Regions from separate parts of the Thiolapillus sp. genome, predicted to be linked through region 3. Evidence: predicted binding sites of a transcription regulator. Region 3 holds the regulator's gene; each other region holds the start of a gene.
What was found. The regulator sigma-54, encoded in region 3, starts transcription at its own class of promoters, with help from an activator protein. The targets are predictions, from matches to a motif close to TGGCANGNTNCNTGCTT.
Positions count from the first base shown of each region.

Region 1: a site for sigma-54 is predicted at 1,725-1,741, ahead of ACOCD2_RS01750 (hydrogenase small subunit). Genes of this name have one in related genera too.
Region 2: a site for sigma-54 is predicted at 2,144-2,160, ahead of glnA (glutamate--ammonia ligase). Genes of this name have one in related genera too.
Region 4: a site for sigma-54 is predicted at 1,428-1,444, ahead of ACOCD2_RS08985 (TorF family putative porin). Genes of this name have one in related genera too.

Region 1 is NZ_JBHNMF010000013.1:2,110-6,629, forward strand. Features, by position in the region: gene ACOCD2_RS01745 (nickel-dependent hydrogenase large subunit) at 1-593, opposite strand, end outside; gene ACOCD2_RS01750 (hydrogenase small subunit) at 593-1,678, opposite strand; gene ACOCD2_RS01755 (HyaD/HybD family hydrogenase maturation endopeptidase) at 1,957-2,706, shown strand; gene ACOCD2_RS01760 (HypC/HybG/HupF family hydrogenase formation chaperone) at 2,706-3,137, shown strand; gene ACOCD2_RS01765 (hydrogenase) at 3,165-3,620, shown strand; gene ACOCD2_RS01770 (hydrogenase expression/formation protein) at 3,624-4,520, shown strand, end outside.
Region 2 is NZ_JBHNMF010000239.1:14-4,533, forward strand. Features, by position in the region: gene ACOCD2_RS12180 (hypothetical protein) at 234-575, opposite strand; gene glnA (glutamate--ammonia ligase) at 642-2,051, opposite strand; gene ACOCD2_RS12190 (cation diffusion facilitator family transporter) at 2,312-3,478, opposite strand; gene ACOCD2_RS12195 (sulfurtransferase TusA family protein) at 3,475-3,711, opposite strand; gene ACOCD2_RS12200 (tRNA (5-methylaminomethyl-2-thiouridylate)-methyltransferase) at 3,708-4,520, opposite strand, start outside.
Region 3 is NZ_JBHNMF010000073.1:2,834-7,353, forward strand. Features, by position in the region: gene ACOCD2_RS06165 (HPr family phosphocarrier protein) at 1-182, opposite strand, end outside; gene ACOCD2_RS06170 (PTS sugar transporter subunit IIA) at 179-583, opposite strand; gene hprK (HPr(Ser) kinase/phosphatase) at 580-1,527, opposite strand; gene ACOCD2_RS06180 (PTS sugar transporter subunit IIA) at 1,505-1,984, opposite strand; gene hpf (ribosome hibernation-promoting factor, HPF/YfiA family) at 2,079-2,411, opposite strand; gene ACOCD2_RS06190 (RNA polymerase factor sigma-54) at 2,426-3,880, opposite strand; gene lptB (LPS export ABC transporter ATP-binding protein) at 4,076-4,520, opposite strand, start outside.
Region 4 is NZ_JBHNMF010000136.1:210-4,729, forward strand. Features, by position in the region: gene ACOCD2_RS08975 (YifB family Mg chelatase-like AAA ATPase) at 1-798, opposite strand, end outside; gene ACOCD2_RS08980 (accessory factor UbiK family protein) at 969-1,220, opposite strand; gene ACOCD2_RS08985 (TorF family putative porin) at 1,497-2,198, shown strand; gene glnK (P-II family nitrogen regulator) at 2,214-2,552, shown strand; gene ACOCD2_RS08995 (ammonium transporter) at 2,567-3,853, shown strand; gene ACOCD2_RS09000 (hypothetical protein) at 3,874-4,017, opposite strand; gene ACOCD2_RS09005 (hypothetical protein) at 4,186-4,520, opposite strand, start outside.

The sequences.
Region 1 (4,520 bases), on a different contig from region 3:
TCCGGCGGTAGCAGATAGGCAGGATTGGTCCAGTAGCCATTCTTGAACGGACCCAACTGGCCGGATTCAACGAATTTTTTCAATCGGTTCTGAACATCACGAAAATAACCGGGAGATGAATTCGGATGGTGTGGCGACACTTGCTGTTGCAATGCCGACGTCGCCTTGGGATCAGCCTTAAGCGCATTAACAGGATTGACCCAGTCAAGTGCGTGCAGGTGATAGAAATGCACCAAGTGATCATGTATCTGCAGAGACAGCTGCATGATATTCCGTATGCTGTTGGCGTTCTCGGGAATATTGATACCCAACGCATCTTCCACGGAACGTACTGATGTCAGTGCGTGAGTGCCCGTGCAGACGCCACAAATACGCTGTACAAAGGCCCACGCATCACGTGGGTCGCGCCCCTTGAGAATGACTTCCAGACCACGCCAGATGGTGCCGCTGGAAACCGCATTGGTAATGATATTGTCGGAATTGATATTGACTTCGGCGCGCATGTGACCTTCAATGCGCGTCACCGGATCGACAACTACGCGCTGCCCGGAATTATCCAGTGTGTAACCGTTGGGTGTTTGTATAACGCTCATTATTCCTGATCCCCTTTCTGTTGTGTTCTTTTAATTGCGGAAACCGCTGCATGCACGGCAACAGCACCGCCAACGATACCGGCTGCGGTCATGCCGACATCATCCGCATTGGATTCAACGCCGAACTGATGAATACCACTGAGGCGGTTATAAAAGCCGCCCTTGTCCCAGAAACCGTCTTCGGAACAACCAATGCAGGGATGGCCAGCCTGGATCGGGAAGGACAGGCCACCGTTCCAGCGTATGGTGGAACAGGCGTTATAGGTGGTCGGCCCCTTGCAGCCCATCTTGTACAGACAGTAGCCCTTGCGCGCGCCATCATCATCCCATTTTTCAACGAACTGACCTGCGTCAAAGTGCGGCCGGCGGTAGCACTTGTCATGGATGCGCTGGCTGTAAAACATCTTCGGGCGACCCTGTCGGTCCAGGGATGGCAAGCGCTCGAAGGTAAGAATGTAGGTAATCACTGCGGTCATTACCTCGGCAATCGGCGGGCAACCAGGCACCTTGATAATCGGCGCATTTCCGATGCCCGGCACCTTGTGAATCGGGGTAGCGCCAGTCGGGTTGGGTGCAGCCGCCTGTACACAGCCCCAGGAAGCACAGGAGCCCCATGAAATTATCGCCTTGGCGTGTTTGGCGGCATGACGCAACTGCTCAGTGTACGGCTTGCCGGCAATGATGCAGGACATGCCGCCGGTCTTGCCTTCATCCAGACCGGGGTTACCCTCACAGGCAAGAATAAAGTTGCCATCGTATTTTTCGATAGTCTCTTCGACAATCGCCTCAGCCTGATGACCAGCAGCCGCCATAATCGTGTCATCATAATCAAGGGAGATCATGGACAAAATTACGTCCTTGGCCAATGGATGCGCTGAACGGATAAATGACTCTGAACAACAGGTGCACTCCAGGCCGTGCAGCCACAGCACAGGAATACGCGGCTTGGTCTCCATGGCCTCGGCGATTTTGGCTGCATAAGCTGGACTCAAGCCCATAGCAGCTGCGGTCAGGCTGCAGAACTTGAGAAAGCTACGACGGGTAATGCCCTGGCGGCGCATCACGTCATAAAAAGTTTCAGTCATGGTTTTTCTCCCCTGGGTGGTAACCGGTATCGATTGCATGATGCTTAAGCATATTTAATGCCACCTTTGCAATTTTTATTGAAAACAGAGACATACAATATAAACCCCGCCTATCTAGCAATAACATCGGTACAACCGGATATCACATTGCGAGCTAAAGTGGTTACCTGCTTTACAACTGGAAATAGTTCAACCCCCAAAATGTCGAATATTTTGTTTACATTATTAAATAAATATGTAATATAAGTTAACAGTTTATCGCCGAAGCGACTCGCCTTATGAAAAATCAAACACTTATACTCGGCATAGGAAATATCCTCTGGGCGGATGAAGGATTCGGCGTGCGCGCCGTCGAACAACTGAACCAAGACTACTGGTTCCCTGACAATGTCACACTGATGGATGGTGGCACCCAGGGCATTTACCTGGTGCACCATGTGCAGCAATGCAACATTCTTGTTGTTTTCGACGCAATCGACTACGGCCTACCACCGGGCTCAATCAAATTAATCGAGGGTGACGCAGTACCCAAATTCATGGGCGCAAAGAAAATGAGCCTGCACCAGACTGGCTTCCAGGAAGTGCTGGCCATGGCTGAAATGCTTGGAAAATATCCTGATCACCTGCTATTAGTCGGTGTCCAGCCAGTACAGTTGGAAGATTTCGGCGGCAGCCTGCGTGACAAAACCCGACAGCAGATCAAACCTGCAATAGAAGCAGCATTGCAGTGGCTGCAACAGTTTGATGTCCATGCCCATCGCAGGGAAGAACCCCTGCCGCCCGAACAAACACTGGCTGGTTATGAAGTCAGCATGCAAACCTACGAAGCTGGCAGACCGCCGCCGGAAGCTGCCTGTCGTATAGGCGACGATCGCATTCTCAAGTCACCCGGTTTTCATGTCGAGTACAGGCCCCATCCACTGCAAGGTGAAGCTACGCTCAGCTGCGATGTCGACCACCGCGGCAAATACCCGGAACCAGAGCTGAACATCGCGCCTGCAGACAGCACTGTTCAGGGCAGCAAGTAATGTGCATTGGCATCCCCATGCAGATCAAAGAGGTCGGCTTCGGCCATGCTGTTTGTGAAGGCATGGGCATGCGTCGCGAGGTTGACACCCTGCTGATCGGTGAACAGCCAGTCGGATCCTGGGTGCTGGTCTTTCTGAACAGCGCCCGCGAGGTGCTTAGCCCCGAGGATGCGGCAAAGATCAGTAGTGCTATTAGGGCGGTGAACATGGTCATGGAAAACGGCGACTCTGTGTCCAGCGGCGCGCTCGACAATACCAGTATTGAAGCACTGTTTGCCGATCTGATCGACCGTGAACCCCCTAAACCAGACTCCCTGCTGGCGCTGGAAGCTGAACGTGAAGCCAGACTGCAAACAGAGGCTGGCGCAACAGGTGACAGCCATCAAACCACAACCAAGATGGCAGCAAAGAGTCTGTCCGGCGAGATCTGAACCAGAACCATGAGGAATACGAATACCATGTCTATAACACCGCCCACATCACCCGCCGCTATGGCGCTGATCGAAAACATGATCAAACAATACGGCTACCCGGTGCTGACCGAGGACAACCACGACGATTTCGTCAGCGCACAGGAGGAATGTGTGCTGTTCTTTACCGAAAACCCGGCGCGTTTTCCCGAAAGCAACGATGTCGCCATGATTCTGCCGGAGCTGGCCAAGGAATACGGCGAGCGTTTTAGCGCAGCCGTCATCGACCAGAGCGCACAGCGTCCGCTACAGGGCAGGTACGGTTTCAACGAATGGCCTACCCTGGTCTTTCTGCGTCGGGGTCAATACCTCGGGCATATCAGCCGGGTGCAGGACTGGATGGACTATATCGTGAAAATCAACCAGATCGTCACATCCGAACCCCGACTGGCGCCAGGGATCGGCATTCCGGTTTCGCAATCAACCTCAGCGTGCGGGGGTTAAACCATGAAGAAAATCGAAACCCCGATTATGACCACCCCTGCCGTTGTCGGTCCGGGCTCACAACCCGGGAACCCCGATGGGGAGGAAATGACCTTCATGCAGATGCCATCAAACATGTCCACTTTCGAGGCGCCCATCGTACCAGAACCAGAGGAAATCGACGGTCAGGAAACCGCTATCGCCATGTCACACGGGTTACTCGATATGCTGCGTCAGTACCGTGTTGGCGATAAAGCCCGGGTGCTTGTTCTGGATGGGCTTGATGACATCAACCGTAGTTTTTTCAACCAACTACTGGGTGAGGGCGAAGTCAGTATGCAGTGTAATGGCAATCTCAACGCCATGATTCAGGAGTCCCTGCTTGCTGGTGTCTGGCGCGCACAGTACGTCGAACAGTACGTCGATGAACAACAGCGTGTCATTCGCGATACCATCGAAGTCGCCGACATTCCCGGCCTGGTCAGCGAACTGACCTTCGCCGATGCCGCCGACAATATTGATATGGACAGTCTGAGCATACCCGAGTCGGTGTATAACGCGCGCCCCCTGCTAACCGAAGTCAGTGACAAGCTGGCAGAGTACCACCCAGGCGCCGAACCGCATATCATCAATCTGTCGCTGCTGCCACACACCGAGGAAGATTTGCTGTTCCTCTCTGACACTCTGGGAATCGGCCCCATCATCATACTTTCACGCGGTTACGGCAATTGCCGTATCAGCAGCACAGGCACCCGCAACGTCTGGTGGGTGCAATATTTCAATTCACAGGAAACCCTGATTCTCAACACCCTGGAAATCAACACTGTGCCCAAGGTGGCCTGCGCGTCGGACGAAGACATTGCCGACAGCGCACAACGCCTGGACGAAATTCTGTCGATATACCGCGTTAGATGTAAAGAC
Region 2 (4,520 bases), on a different contig from region 3:
AAGAGCGGTTTGCCAATGCCATTTACTTCCATCTCGGCGGGTTGGATCTTTACCCTGATGGGATTACTAGATGATGGGCGCCCACTCAATCAGGGGAAGAGCCGAAATGATGAACGCAATCCGACAGATCCTGACCGAAGAGCAGGTAACCCAACTCACGGAGATGAAACGTTCGCATTTCGGTTGGGCGCCGTGGTAGCTAAAGTGCGCGGAATAGAGAGCGGGAGTGTTTTCTACCGGATCAAGGTAAGAGATGCCTTTCCTGAGTGTTTCCCGATTGTTACCGAGATCTCGCAGTATTCGTTCTGCTCTTCAACGGGGCCGGGATCGTCGGCGCAACTGCAACCGGCGATGATGCCGGTGTAGAACAGACCGGCCCTGACGAGAATCTGCCCGGCATCATCCCCGACGCTCAGCAGCACAACCTGAAGCCTGTCGTCCAGGGCAACGCTGCTGGAAGACAGGCCCTGTTGCAGGGGCAGTCCATTGAGTCCCAGGCTTTTCAGCTCTTCTTTCAGAACGCTTTCAAATGCCCCGGTGCCCCAGGCTTGGGCTGCATCCGTCAAAAGTATCATCCATTCTCTCCCCGCCAATAAAAAACGCTCCCGAAGGAGCGTTTTTCTCAGCATGACAGCAACAGCTTACAGGCTGTAGTACATGTCGAATTCCACCGGGTGGGTGGTCATGCGCAGGCGCGTGACTTCTTCCATTTTCAGGTCGATGTAGGCATCGATGAGATCATCGGTGAATACGCCGCCAGCGGTAAGGAATGCGCGATCCACGTCCAGTGACTCCAGCGCCTGATCCAGGCTGTGGCAGACCGTGGGGATGGCTGCTGCTTCTTCTGCTGGCAGGTCATACAGATCCTTGTCCATGGCGTCGCCAGGATGGATCTTGTTCTGGATGCCGTCCAGGCCCGCCATCATCATGGCAGCAAACGCCAGGTAGGAGTTGGCGGTGGGATCAGGGAAGCGTACTTCGATGCGGCGACCCTTGGGGCTGGGTACCCAGGGAATCCGGATGGAAGCGGAGCGGTTGCGGGCAGAGTAGGCCAGCATTACCGGTGCTTCGAAGCCGGGTACCAGGCGCTTGTAGCTGTTGGTGGAGGCGTTGGTGAAGGCGTTCAGGGCACGGGCGTGCTTGATGATGCCGCCGATGTAGTACAGAGCAGTTTCAGACAGGCCGCCGTACTGGTCGCCGGCGAAGATGTTTTCGCCGTCTTTGGCCAGGGACTGGTGTACGTGCATGCCGGAGCCGTTGTCACCTACCAGAGGCTTGGGCATGAAGGTAACGGTCTTGCCGTAGGCGTGGCCCACGTTCTGGATGACGTACTTCATGATCTGGTTCTGGTCGGCGCGCTTCACCAGGGTATCGAACATGGTGCCGATTTCGCACTGGCCGGCGGTAGCCACTTCGTGGTGATGCACCTCTACGGGTACACCCATATCTTCCAGTGCCAGGCACATGGCGGCACGCAGGTCGTGCAGGGAATCGACAGGAGGTACGGGGAAGTAGCCGCCTTTCAGACCGGGACGGTGACCGATGTTGCCGTCTTCATAAACACGCTCGGAGTTCCACTCGGCTTCTTCGGAATCGATCTTGTAGAAAGAGCCGGACATATCAGAGCCCCAGCGCACGTCGTCGAGGATGAAGAACTCGGGCTCGGGGCCGAAATAGGCAGTGTCAGCGATGCCGGTGGATTTCAGATAGGCTTCCGCACGCTTGGCGACAGAGCGGGGATCACGCTCGTAACCTTCCATTGTGGAGGGCTCGAGGATGTCACAGCGGATGTTGACCATGGTTTCATCGGCGAAGGGGTCGATGACCGCCGTGTCCGCGTCCGGCATGAGGATCATGTCCGATTCATTGATACCTTTCCAGCCGGCGATGGACGAGCCGTCGAACATCTTGCCTTCGGTGAACATGTCTTCATCGATCTGGCTGACGGGCAGGGAAACATGCTGTTCCTTGCCGCGGGTATCGGTAAAGCGTAAATCGACGAATTTCACGTCGTTGTCTTTGATCATCTTGAGGACGTCTTTTGCGGACATGAGTCCCTCCCGTGTTGGTTATAAAAAAATACAAACAACCATGCCCCGACGCTGGGTCTGGGGTGATGGTCATCCAAAAGTCCTGATTTTTAGTGCATGAACCATGCCACCCATGGGGCAGGCAGGTCAAGGGAAAAAGCTTGATCGGTCTATATAAGGAATTTGTCGCCAACAGCCTTGCAGCCGATTGCACTGCTGCGGCGAGGGGTGCACCAAAAACGTGCGCAACATGGGTTTTCTGCACCTGCCTTGTGCGTGCGTCAGCCGAAATACAACCGGACTTCGCCAAACTCGGGATGGTTTTTCAGCAGACGGTTCATTTGCTCCTGGAGTTCTTTGGCCTGCCTGGCGCCTTCGTAACACTGCAGGGGAAAGAAGATATCCAGGTCGATCTTTCCTCCCAGATAGTGGAGCAGGATGCGTTTCTGGCGTCCCAGGCATTCCAGCTCGCCCCAGGCTTCCTGCAGGGTTTCCAGGGCCTGTTCCCGCAGGGGAAGGCCTTTGCAGGTGGGGGCGGTCTCGTCGTCTTCCGGGTCGATATGGACGGTAACGTCGGCGATCTCCTCGATATTATCCTTGATCTGTTCTTCTACGGCAATGCTGATCATATGGCCTTCTGAAACCGAGATCCAGGGTGCAACCTGGACATGCACATCGGCCATGGCTTCGTGGCCCTGGCGGCGTGTGCGCAGCATGTGCAGGGAGCGCACGCCGGGAATGTTTCTGATGATGGTGCGGATTTCGTCGACCTTGTCCTCTTCCAGGGATTCATCCACCAGTTCGCGCATGGCGCTCCAGCCCAGATCCCAGCCGATCTTCGCCACCATGGCCCCGACAATGAGTGCCGCGGCAAGATCCAGCCAGCCGTGGCCCAGCATGGCGCCGCCCACGCCGATGAGTACGACAATGGAGGAAACAGCATCCGAGCGGTGATGCCAGGCATTGGCGCGCAGCAGTTCCGAGTTGATGCGGCGGGCCACGACGATGGTGTACCAGTACAGGGCCTCGTTGGCCAGGATGGAAAACAGGGCGGCGTACAGCGCGATGGCCTCGGGGGACTGTGCATCGCCACCCCGCATCAGGCGCTCCACCGAATCCCACATGATACCGCCGGCCACCAGCACCAGAAAGGCGCCCAGGGCGAGAGTCGCGGCGGTCTCGAATCTGCCATGGCCGTAAGGATGATTCTCATCCGGGCCGTGGGACGCATGGCGGGAGGCCACCAGCACCAGAATGTCTGTCATGAGATCGGACAGGGAGTGGATGCCATCCACGATGAGCGCCTGGGAATTGCCGATGACACCCACCACCACTTTGACCACGCTGAGGATGACATTGACCACGGCGCCCACCACGGCAACCCGGCCGGATTCAGAGCGGCGCAGGTCGCGGTGCTCCTGTGAGCCGATCTGGGGTATGTCTGTCATGAGCGTTCTTCCTGGACCCGTATCAACAGGATGTATTCGTCGTCTTCTACTTTCTGTTCCAGCACGAGATGCCCGATGATGCGGCACCAGGCGGGAATATCCTGCATCACGCCGGGATCGGTGCAGATAGCTTCCACTTCGTCGCCGGGTTGCAGGCCAGCGATGTGGTCCTGTACGCGGATGACGGGCATGGGGCAGAGCAGGCGCCGGCAGTCCAGCTGTACCCGGTTCATACCACCCATTCCCTGTTCAGTTCATGGGGGGGCAGAGGCGCTACCTTCACCTGGCGGGTGTTGCCTTCCGTGTCGCGGTATTCCAGTTCGACTTCCGGATCATTCTTGCCCTGGCTGTAACGGGCCACGATACGCGCGGCTTCTTCGATCTGCTCGTCGGCAAAATCCCCGTCGATGAGGCACAGGGGGCCGGGATGGCTGGTGGTTTTGAGGCTGGGATACTGGTTGCGGTAGCCCTGCAGGAACTTGCCTTCGCCTTCCTCCCGGGAAATGATGAGCTTGTAGCCGGGTTCGGGGCGGATATGACGGCCCACCTTGAGGAGCATGATGTCGTCCATTTCGTATTGCTTGCTGCCCCGTGATTTCCACAGATCCTGGAGCTTGACGGAATACTGCTCATCTGTAAGGAAGCAGCAGCCGCCGGCGGGCTGGGCGTAGTCCTCGAAGCCGAATTCTTTCGCCAGGGCCATTTGTGGCTTGCGGCTGCGTCCGGAAAAGTCGTACAGCTTTTCCCTGTTCACCCAGCCTTCGCGCTCGGGCAGGGTGGGGGGCAGGTTCTTCGCGCACAGGGGGCGCAGCAGGCGGTCTTCGATGCCGGAATCCTTCTGCACCACGGGCATGGTGTCCTTGCGCTGGGATTTCGGGCGCTGGCCCACCACCTCGCCGGTGATGATGAAGTCGAAATCATGGGCTTCCATCCACTCCTTCGCCTTCTTCACCATGAAGATCTTGCAGTCCAGACAGGGATTGAGATTGGCGCCATAACCGTATTTCGGGTTGAACACGATGTCCTTGTATTCTTCCACGAT
Region 3 (4,520 bases):
ATTTCCGTGCCCTTGCTGGCGGCAAGCATCATCACGCCCATGATGCTCTTGCCATTGATACGGTTGTCGCCTTTTTCCAGGAAGACCTCCGCTGAAAAACTGCTGGCCGTACTCACCAGTTTGGCTGCTGCACGGGCGTGCAGGCCCAGTTTGTTGGGAATGATTACCGCTGAAGTCTTCATTCGGCGGTTTCCCCGGTATGTGAAACCTGTATGCCCCGGATGCCGCCTTCCGCCGCCTTGTGGGTCAGTGCCTGCAGATCATCGCTGGCGTAGTTGAAAACCCGGATGAGCATGGGCAGGTTGAGGCCGGACACCACATTGGCCAGCATTTCCCTGGTCAGCTGGCAGGCGATGTTGCTGGGAGTGGCGCCGAAGGCATCGGTGAGGATGAGCACACCGCTGCCGTCGTCGAGTTTTCTGGCATTTTCCAGCACTGTCTGTTGCAGTTGCGCGGTGTCGCATTGCAAGGGAATGTCCATGCAGCGCACCTGCAGGGGACAGGCACCGATGAGTTCACTGGCGTTGTTCAGCAGTGCTTCACCGATGCCGGGATGGGTGACCAGTAGGACGCCGATGCTCATGTGCTGTTTTCTTCGATGGCCTGCTGCTGGCGCTCGATGAACAGCTCGGCGGCATCGTAACCCTTGAGCTTGAGGATGTGGTTTCTGACCGCTGTTTCCACCAGGATGGCCAGGTTGCGCCCCGGCGCCACGGGTACGGTGATCTCGGGTATGTCCACGCCCAGCACGTTGCGGTAACGGCCGGCGCCGCGCAGGCGTTCCATGTCGGCGATCTCCTGCAGCTTCATGCGTCTCAGGTGCACGATGAGGTGCAGGTATTTGCTGCGCTTGGTGGCGCTGTCGCCGAACATGGCGGGTATGTTGAGGATGCCAAGGCCGCGTACCTCGAGAAATTCACGTAACAGAGGCGGGCAGCTGCCGCTGACGATATCAGGAGCGATGCGGCGGAATTCGGTGACATCGTCGGCGATGAGGCGATGACCGCGGATGATCAGTTCCAGGGCCAGTTCGCTCTTGCCCACAGCGGAATGGCCGGTGAGCAGCACACCCATGCCCAGCACCTCAAGGAAGACGCCGTGAAGATTGGTCTTTCGGGCGAAGAAACGGGCCGCGTAATACTGCAGGTTGTCCAGCACCTGGGCGTCCTTGAGCGAAGAAGCCAGCAGGGGAACGCAGTGCTTGTCCGACAGTGTGTCCAGTGTCTTGAGAGATTTCAGCCGGTTGCTCAGGATGATGGCGGCGGGCTCGGCGGCGAACAGTCTCTGCAGCGCGGCTTTCTGGTCTTCGGTGTTCAGGCCGGTGAGATATTTTTTTTCCTTGGGGCCGATGATCTGCACCGGACTGGGATGAATGTAGTTCAGTGGGCCGGCGATGATGGGGTCCGATTTTTCCAGATCGGCGTCGAAAATAATGTTTCCCAGCCCTTTCTTGCCTGCCAGCAGGCGCAGGCGCAGGCGCACCTGCAGGGCATCGAGCAGATCCTTAACTGTGATCTGATGCTGCATCAGGCAGTGGCGGTGGATTGAGCAGGCGCAACACCTGTTCGGCGTTCGTGGCCTGCCTGACCTGGGCGCAGAGCTCGGGCTTGTTGAACAACTTGGCAAGCTCGGCCAGCAGTTCCAGGTGGGCTTCTGTCGCCTGTTCCGGCACCAGCAGACCGAAAACCAGATCCACGGGTTTGCCGTCCATGGAATCGAAGTCGATGCCTTCGTTCAGTTGCAGAAAGGCTCCGGTAGGTTTGTGTATGCCCTTGATGCGGGCATGGGGCAGGGCGATACCGTGGTTCATGCCGGTGCTGCCCAGGCGTTCACGGTCCAGCAGCTTTTCGTAGATGGCCTCTGCCGGTGGCGCGTTGGTGCCCGCTGCCAGTAGCTCAGCGATCACTTCCAGCGCCCGTTTCTTGCTTGCGGCATTGTTGGACAGGCTGATCTGATCCAGCTGCAGTAAATCTTCAGGTAACATGATGTCTGATGAGTTGTGGGAACCTCCCTAACGGTTGTTCGGGAGGTTCCGGCCTGTTGAAGGGCTGCAGCCTGTAGTTGCTGCAATCTCCGGATTATTCCGGCATTTCGGCCATGACGACTTTTGCGCCGTTGCCGCGAGCCCGTTTCTGGATTTTTTCCTTGTGTTTGAGAATCTGCCGGTCAAGTTTGTCCACCAAGCCGTCGATGGCCGCATACATATCCTCTTCACTGGCCTCGGCGAATACGTCGGCACCGCTGACATGCACGGTGGCTTCTGCCTTTTGCATGTGTTTTTCCACACTCAGGATAACGTGTACGTTGGTGACATGATCAAAATGGCGTTCGATGCGCTTGATTTTCTCTTCTGCATAACTGCGCAGGGCGTCGGTGAGTTCTACATGATGACCGGTTACGCTCAGTTGCATAATGTTCTCCTTAATTAAACGAGACGTTTACGTTCATTGGATGGCGGGATTGCCATTGCTTCTCTGTACTTGGCGACGGTGCGTCGCGCGACCTTGAAACCGTCTTCTGACAACATGGTGGCGATCTTGTTGTCAGACAAGGGTTTCTTGGGGTTTTCTGCGAGAATGATCTTGCGGATGCAGGCACGGATGGCGGTTGCAGAGGCCTGATCTCCACTGTCGGTGCTGACATGGCTGGAAAAGAAGTATTTGAATTCCAGCACGCCTTTGGGCGTGTGCATGTATTTGCCTGTTGTGATGCGTGAGATGGTGGACTCGTGCATTTCCACCGCTTCGGCGACATCCTTGAGGATGAGGGGTTTCATCGCTTCTTCACCCTGGTCGAAGAATGCCTGCTGCACTTCCACGATGCGGGTGGCGACCTTCAGCAGGGTCTGGTTGCGTCCCTGCAGGCTCTTGAGAAACCAGCGGGCTTCCTGCAGGTGGTCTTTCAGTGTGGTGTTGTCGGTGCTGTTGTCGGCACGTTTCACCAGAGCGGCATATTCAGGATTGACCCGCAGCCGGGGCATGGCCTGGGGATTCAGGGAAACCAGCCAGCGGCCGTTCTTCTTTTCGACGAAAACATCCGGTTCCACGTAGCGGGTGTTGGCCGGGGAAATGCTGGATCCCGGGTGCGGATTGAGGGAGCGGATCAGACCGAACACGGCCTGCACCTGCTCGGCGTTCGGCCGCAGCAGCTTGCGGATACGGGGCTCGTTGCCGCTGGTGAGCAGGTCGAAATGGTCGCGCAACAGCTTTTCCGCCTTGCGCTTGATGGGGTCGTCGGCAGGGAGCTGTTCCAGCTGCAGCAGCAGGCACTCCTGGGGATCGCGTGCGGCAACGCCGGGGGGATCGAAATGCTGGATGCGGTGCAGCACCGTGAGCACCTCTTCCATGCCCACTTCCTCATCCTCCATATCGGCGATGATCTCCTCCAGCGGCGCATGCAGATAACCGTCCGGGGAAATACCGTCGATAATGGCTGTGGCGATGGCGCGGTCTTCCTCGCTGAAGGGGGTGAGGTTGAGCTGCCAGTGCAGGTAGTCCTGCAGTGTTTCGGTGTGGCTTTCCCGGGCGAGGTAATCGGTCTGTTCTTCGCTGCCGCTGTTCTGGCTGCGGGTGACGGGGATGTCGTACTGGTCTTCCCAGTTGGCGTCCACCGGGAGTTCTTCCGGGATGGTCTCTGTGCTGCTCTGGACTTCCAGTTCTTCGGAGCCTGTTTCTGCCGCTGTTTCGGGCAGCTTTTCATCAGAGGCGGCGGGTTCTTCGCTTCGCTCCTCTTCCACCTCCAGCATGAGGTTGGACTCCAGCGCCTCCTGAATCTCCTGTTTGAGCTCCAGTGTCGAAAGTTGCAGCAGCTTTATCGCCTGCTGCAGCTGCGGGGTCATGGTGAGGTTCTGACCCAGGCGGAGCTGAATGGAAGCTTTCATTAGTGGTTGAGGAGTCCTTTGTTTTCTCGTTTATCCATAGTTTAGCGCAAGCTGGCCCGTTTACCGAAATGACAATGCTTGATACAGGTCAGGTTTAGCCGATATTCCTCTGTTAAACGCCTCATTTTGGGAAATATTCACGATATTGCCTTGTTTATCCAGGGGTATTTGGAGCGCAAGAGGGCGTTGCCTGTGTCAGAGGCGGAAGTTTTCGCCCAGATAGGTGCTGCGGACTTCGTCATGGGAAAGTATTTCCTCCGGTGTGCCCTGTGCCAGTACAGCGCCTTCGGATACGATGTAGGCGCGCTGGCAGATGCCCAGGGTTTCGCGCACATTGTGGTCCGTTATCAATATGGCGATGCCTGTTTTTGCCAGGTTTTCAACGATTTGCTGTATGTCAGCTACTGAAATGGGGTCCACGCCGGCAAAAGGCTCATCCAGCAGGATGATGCTGGGGCTGGTAGCCAGGCAGCGGGCGATTTCCAGGCGCCGGCGCTCGCCGCCGGAGAGGCTGATCGCCAGATTGCGGCGCAGGTGGGAAATGCCGAATTCGGCCAGCAGTTCGTCGCAGCGTTCCTGACGTTCCCTTTTCTGCATCTTTTTGAGGCCGATTTCCAGCACGGCGAGAATGTTTTCCTCG
Region 4 (4,520 bases), on a different contig from region 3:
GCGCTGTTTCCAGCGTCTGGGATCGAAAGGCAGCCCGCTGATGGATTGGATCATAGCGTGTTCCCGCGCCTGAGTGTCTGTCATGGGCGGCAATATGCCGGGCAACCGGCTGGCGAGCATGGACTTGCCACTTCCCGGTGGGCCGCTGAACAGCAGGTTGTGGAGACCAGCAGCAGCGATGGTCAGGGCGCGCTTGGCCTGGGCCTGACCGCGTACCTCGCTCAGATCGGGCAGGGTTTCCGCAAGCCCGTTCTCTGGCGCGTGGATATGCTCCGGGGAGATCAGGGAGCGTCCACACAGATGATTGCTCAACTGCAGAAGATGTTCCACCGGATGCAGATCGATACCTTCCGCCAGGCTGGCTTCTTCCAGATTGGCTCGTGGGATAAACAGGCGATGACTGCTTTCCCGCGCGGCCAGCGTGGCGGGCAGTATGCCGGTGACGGGGCGCACATCGCCGGACAGGTTCAGTTCGCCGGTGAATTCACAGCTCTCCAGTGCTTCGGCAGGAATCTGCCCGGAAGCGGCAAGGATGCCGATGGCGATGGGCAGGTCGAAGCAGCCGCCTTCCTTGGGAAGATCCGCCGGAGCGAGGTTGACGGTGATGCGCCTCGCCGGGAATTCGTAGCCCGAGTTGATCAGGGCGCTGCGCACCCGGTCGCGGCTTTCCTGCACCGCCTTTTCCGGCAGGCCCACGATGGCAAAGGCAGGCAGGCCGTTGGCGAGGTGCACTTCTACGGTAACGAGAGGAGCTTCAATGCCGACGCTGGCGCGGCAGTAGGTGGTTGCGAGTGACATAACCTTCCTTGGTCAGTTAGTTTGGATGAACTCTCAAATACCCCTCCCTCGCTTGCAGGGGAGGGTTGGGGAGGGGGTGAAAGGCCACCCTGACCCTCGGTAACTGCTCCATGCGTTGCTCTACCTCCTGCATCCGTGCAGTCGTCTCCCCCAGGGGAGAGGGGGTACATTCATCGATTCTCCAGTATTTTCTCCAGTTCCGCGACCTGTTTTTCCAGTGCTTCGACTTTCGTCCGGGTACGCATGAGCACGGCCTGTTGCACATCGAACTCTTCCCGCGTGACCAGGTTGAGTTTGCTCAGTGCGGACTCCAGTCCGGTTCGCAGGTTGTGCTGCAGATCGCTCTGAAGAGCCTGCAATCCCTGGGGCAGACTGTTGCTGACTCTGCTGGAAATGTCGTCGAGGATCTTGGGGTCAATCATGACTTCTGCTGTCCGGTATGGAGACGGGTGTTCAGCCTAAACCACAGCCGAAGCGTTTGTCCAGCCTGTAAATGCAGTGCAAGGCATGCACCAAGCTGGGCGGGCTGTTCAGCAGTTGCGCCAAATTGGTGCGGCTGTTTGGTGAGTACTGCCTGAGGAAATGACCCGTCTTCTGTAACTTCATGTAATAAAAGAAATTATCAATGCTGGCATGGTATGTGCTTCATGCTAGGCCAAACACTTTCAATTCCGACGAAACAATCAGGAGTATTTGCAATGATGAACAAAAAACTCGCCATCGCCTGCGGAGCCATTCTGCTGGGTGCAACTTCCATGGCACAAGCCGAGCTGACTGCCAATATCGGCGCTACTTCCAACTACCTGTGGCGTGGTGTCAGCCAGACAGGTGATGCTGCTGCCATTTCCGGTGGCATCGACTGGGCCCACGACAGTGGCTTCTACCTGGGTACCTGGGCTTCCAACATCGACTGGGGCAATGGTTCCGGTGCCGAGGTTGACTTCTACGGTGGCTTCGCCAATGAGATCGGCGACTTTGGCTACGACCTGGGACTGATCTACTACTACTACCCGACTTCCAGTTTTGATGATTCCGATTTTACCGAGATCAGCGCCACCGGTTCCTGGAAGTTCCTGGAAGCCGGCATCGCCTACACTGTCAACGGCCAGGCTGACAGCGACGGTCCTTTCTCCAATGGAGATATCTATTACCACATCTCTGCCAGCTTCGACGTGGCTGAGACCTGGAGCGTTGGTGGCACTTACGGCTACTACGATTTCGATACCAGCAAGAGCAAATGGGACGATGTCTACGGCGACCCGGATTACGGGCATATCCAGCTGGATGTCACCAAGAGTGCCGGCGACTGGGGTGATTTCACCATGACGGTTTCCAAGGCTGATGAAGAGTCTGGCAGCGATGATGTGAAATTCCTGGTTTCCTGGGGCAAAACTTTTTAATTCAGGGGTAACGAGATGAAACTGGTAACAGCAATTATCAAGCCGTTCAAGCTGGACGACGTGCGTGAAGCACTGTCCGAGATCGGCGTAGCGGGCATCACCGTTACAGAAGTGAAGGGTTTTGGCCGTCAGAAGGGCCATACCGAACTTTATCGTGGCGCAGAATATGTTGTGGACTTCCTGCCCAAGATCAAGCTGGAAGCTGCCGTGAGCGCGGATCAGGTGGATGCGGTCATCGAGGCTATCACCAACGCGGCGCGTACAGGCAAGATCGGTGACGGCAAGATCTTCGTCAGCGAAGTCGAACAAACCATTCGTATCCGTACCGGCGAGACCGGCACGGAAGCACTGTAAGGGGGAGTGCTCTGATGGAAAACAATATTTTTGAACTTCAGTATGCCATGGACACCTTTTACTTCCTGGTAATGGGTGCCTTGGTCATGTGGATGGCCGCTGGCTTCTCCATGCTGGAAGCGGGCCTGGTCCGTTCCAAGAACACGGTTGAGATCCTCACCAAGAACATTGCCCTGTTCGCCGTTTCCTGCATCATGTATATGGTGTCCGGTTACGCGATTATGTACGGCGGTGAGTACCTGCTGAGTGGCCTCGCCGGTGGTGAGACTCTGGTTGTCGATGCGCTCAAGAGCATGGCTGGACGTGAAGATGGCTTTGGCGGTGGTTCAGTTTACTCCACTGCTTCCGACTTCTTCTTCCAGGTGGTGTTCGTGGCGACCGCCATGTCCATTGTTTCCGGCGCCGTTGCCGAGCGCATGAAGCTGTGGGCCTTCCTGATCTTCGCCGTTGTAATGACTGGCTTCATCTATCCTATGGAAGGTTCCTGGACCTGGGGTAGCTCCTCCGTATTCGGTTTGTATACCCTTGGCGACCTGGGCTTCTCTGATTTTGCCGGTTCCGGCATCGTACACATGGCCGGCGCTGCTGCTGCCCTGGCTGGTGTTCTGCTCCTCGGCGCCCGTAAAGGCAAGTACGGCCCCAACGGTGAGATTCGTCCCATCCCCGGTGCCAACCTGCCACTGGCGACCCTGGGTACCTTCATCCTGTGGTTCGGCTGGTTCGGCTTCAACGGCGGTTCCGTGCTGAAACTGGGTGATATCGCCAGCGCCAACTCCGTGGCTATGGTCTTCGTAAACACCAACGCGGCTGCAGCCGGTGGTGTGGTAGTTGCACTGATCGTTGCCCGCATTCTGTTCGGCAAGGCTGACCTGACCATGGCACTGAACGGCGCCCTGGCCGGTCTGGTGGTCATTACCGCCGAGCCTTCCACGCCTACCGTGCTTCAGGCCACCCTGTTCGGTGCTGCCGGTGGCGCACTGGTTGTGTTTGCTATCCTGGGTCTCGACAAGATGCGTATCGACGATCCTGTTGGCGCCATCTCCGTTCACGGTGTGTGTGGCTTCCTGGGGCTGATGCTGGTGCCCGTCACCAATGGTGACTCCAGCTTCTCCGGTCAGCTCATCGGTGCCGGCACTATCTTTGGATGGGTATTCGTTACCAGCCTGGTCGTATGGATGATCATCAAGGTCGTTATGGGTCTGCGCGTATCCGAAGAAGAAGAGTACGAAGGTGTTGACCTGGCTGAGTGCGGGATGGAAGCCTATCCCGAGTTCACAGGCGCTCAGGGCTCCGGCATCTGATAGAGGTACAACAACACTGTCTAAGCAAAGGCGCCTTCGGGCGCCTTTTTTATCTCCAGGGATGGAGTGTATGCCGCGAGAGGCCAGGGATGGCCGGAGCGGCGCATGTACAGGATGTACGGACCGAAAACTGCTCCTGCATTGCCAGCACTTCCGCCGTCCATGGCGGTCGTATGTCGCGGGCGCAGGACACTGGAAATGCTCCCGGCATTTACAGCATTTCCTCCACCCCTGCAGGTTATGTACGGGAGTTTGTAGGTCGGGCTTCAGCCCGACTTCCCCGCGGGGCGAGCCCTTGTCGGGTGAAGCCCGACCTACAACCGTATCGTGGCTCAGGATGCAGTATCTGATTTTCCAGCCCCGTATGCGGCCAACAAGGTTTCCTGGAGTCCGGGGAGGTCTTGGAGTTCCCGGATGCCCAGATGTTCTCTGGCGATATGGGTGAGTTCATCCAGCAGTTGCCGTTCCTTCCAGGCTGCTGCCAGCCCGGCCCAATCCAGCTGACCCTCGGATACGAAGCCAGTGGCCAGTCCTTGGGCCTGGCCGAACACCAAAGGTTCGGCCTGAAGCATTTCGTATTCGTAGGAATAGTAGTCGATGCCGTTGCGGGTAGCGAGGAGGGCATAGATATTTTCCGGTTCCAGGTTCTGCTGCAATGCTTCGTCCA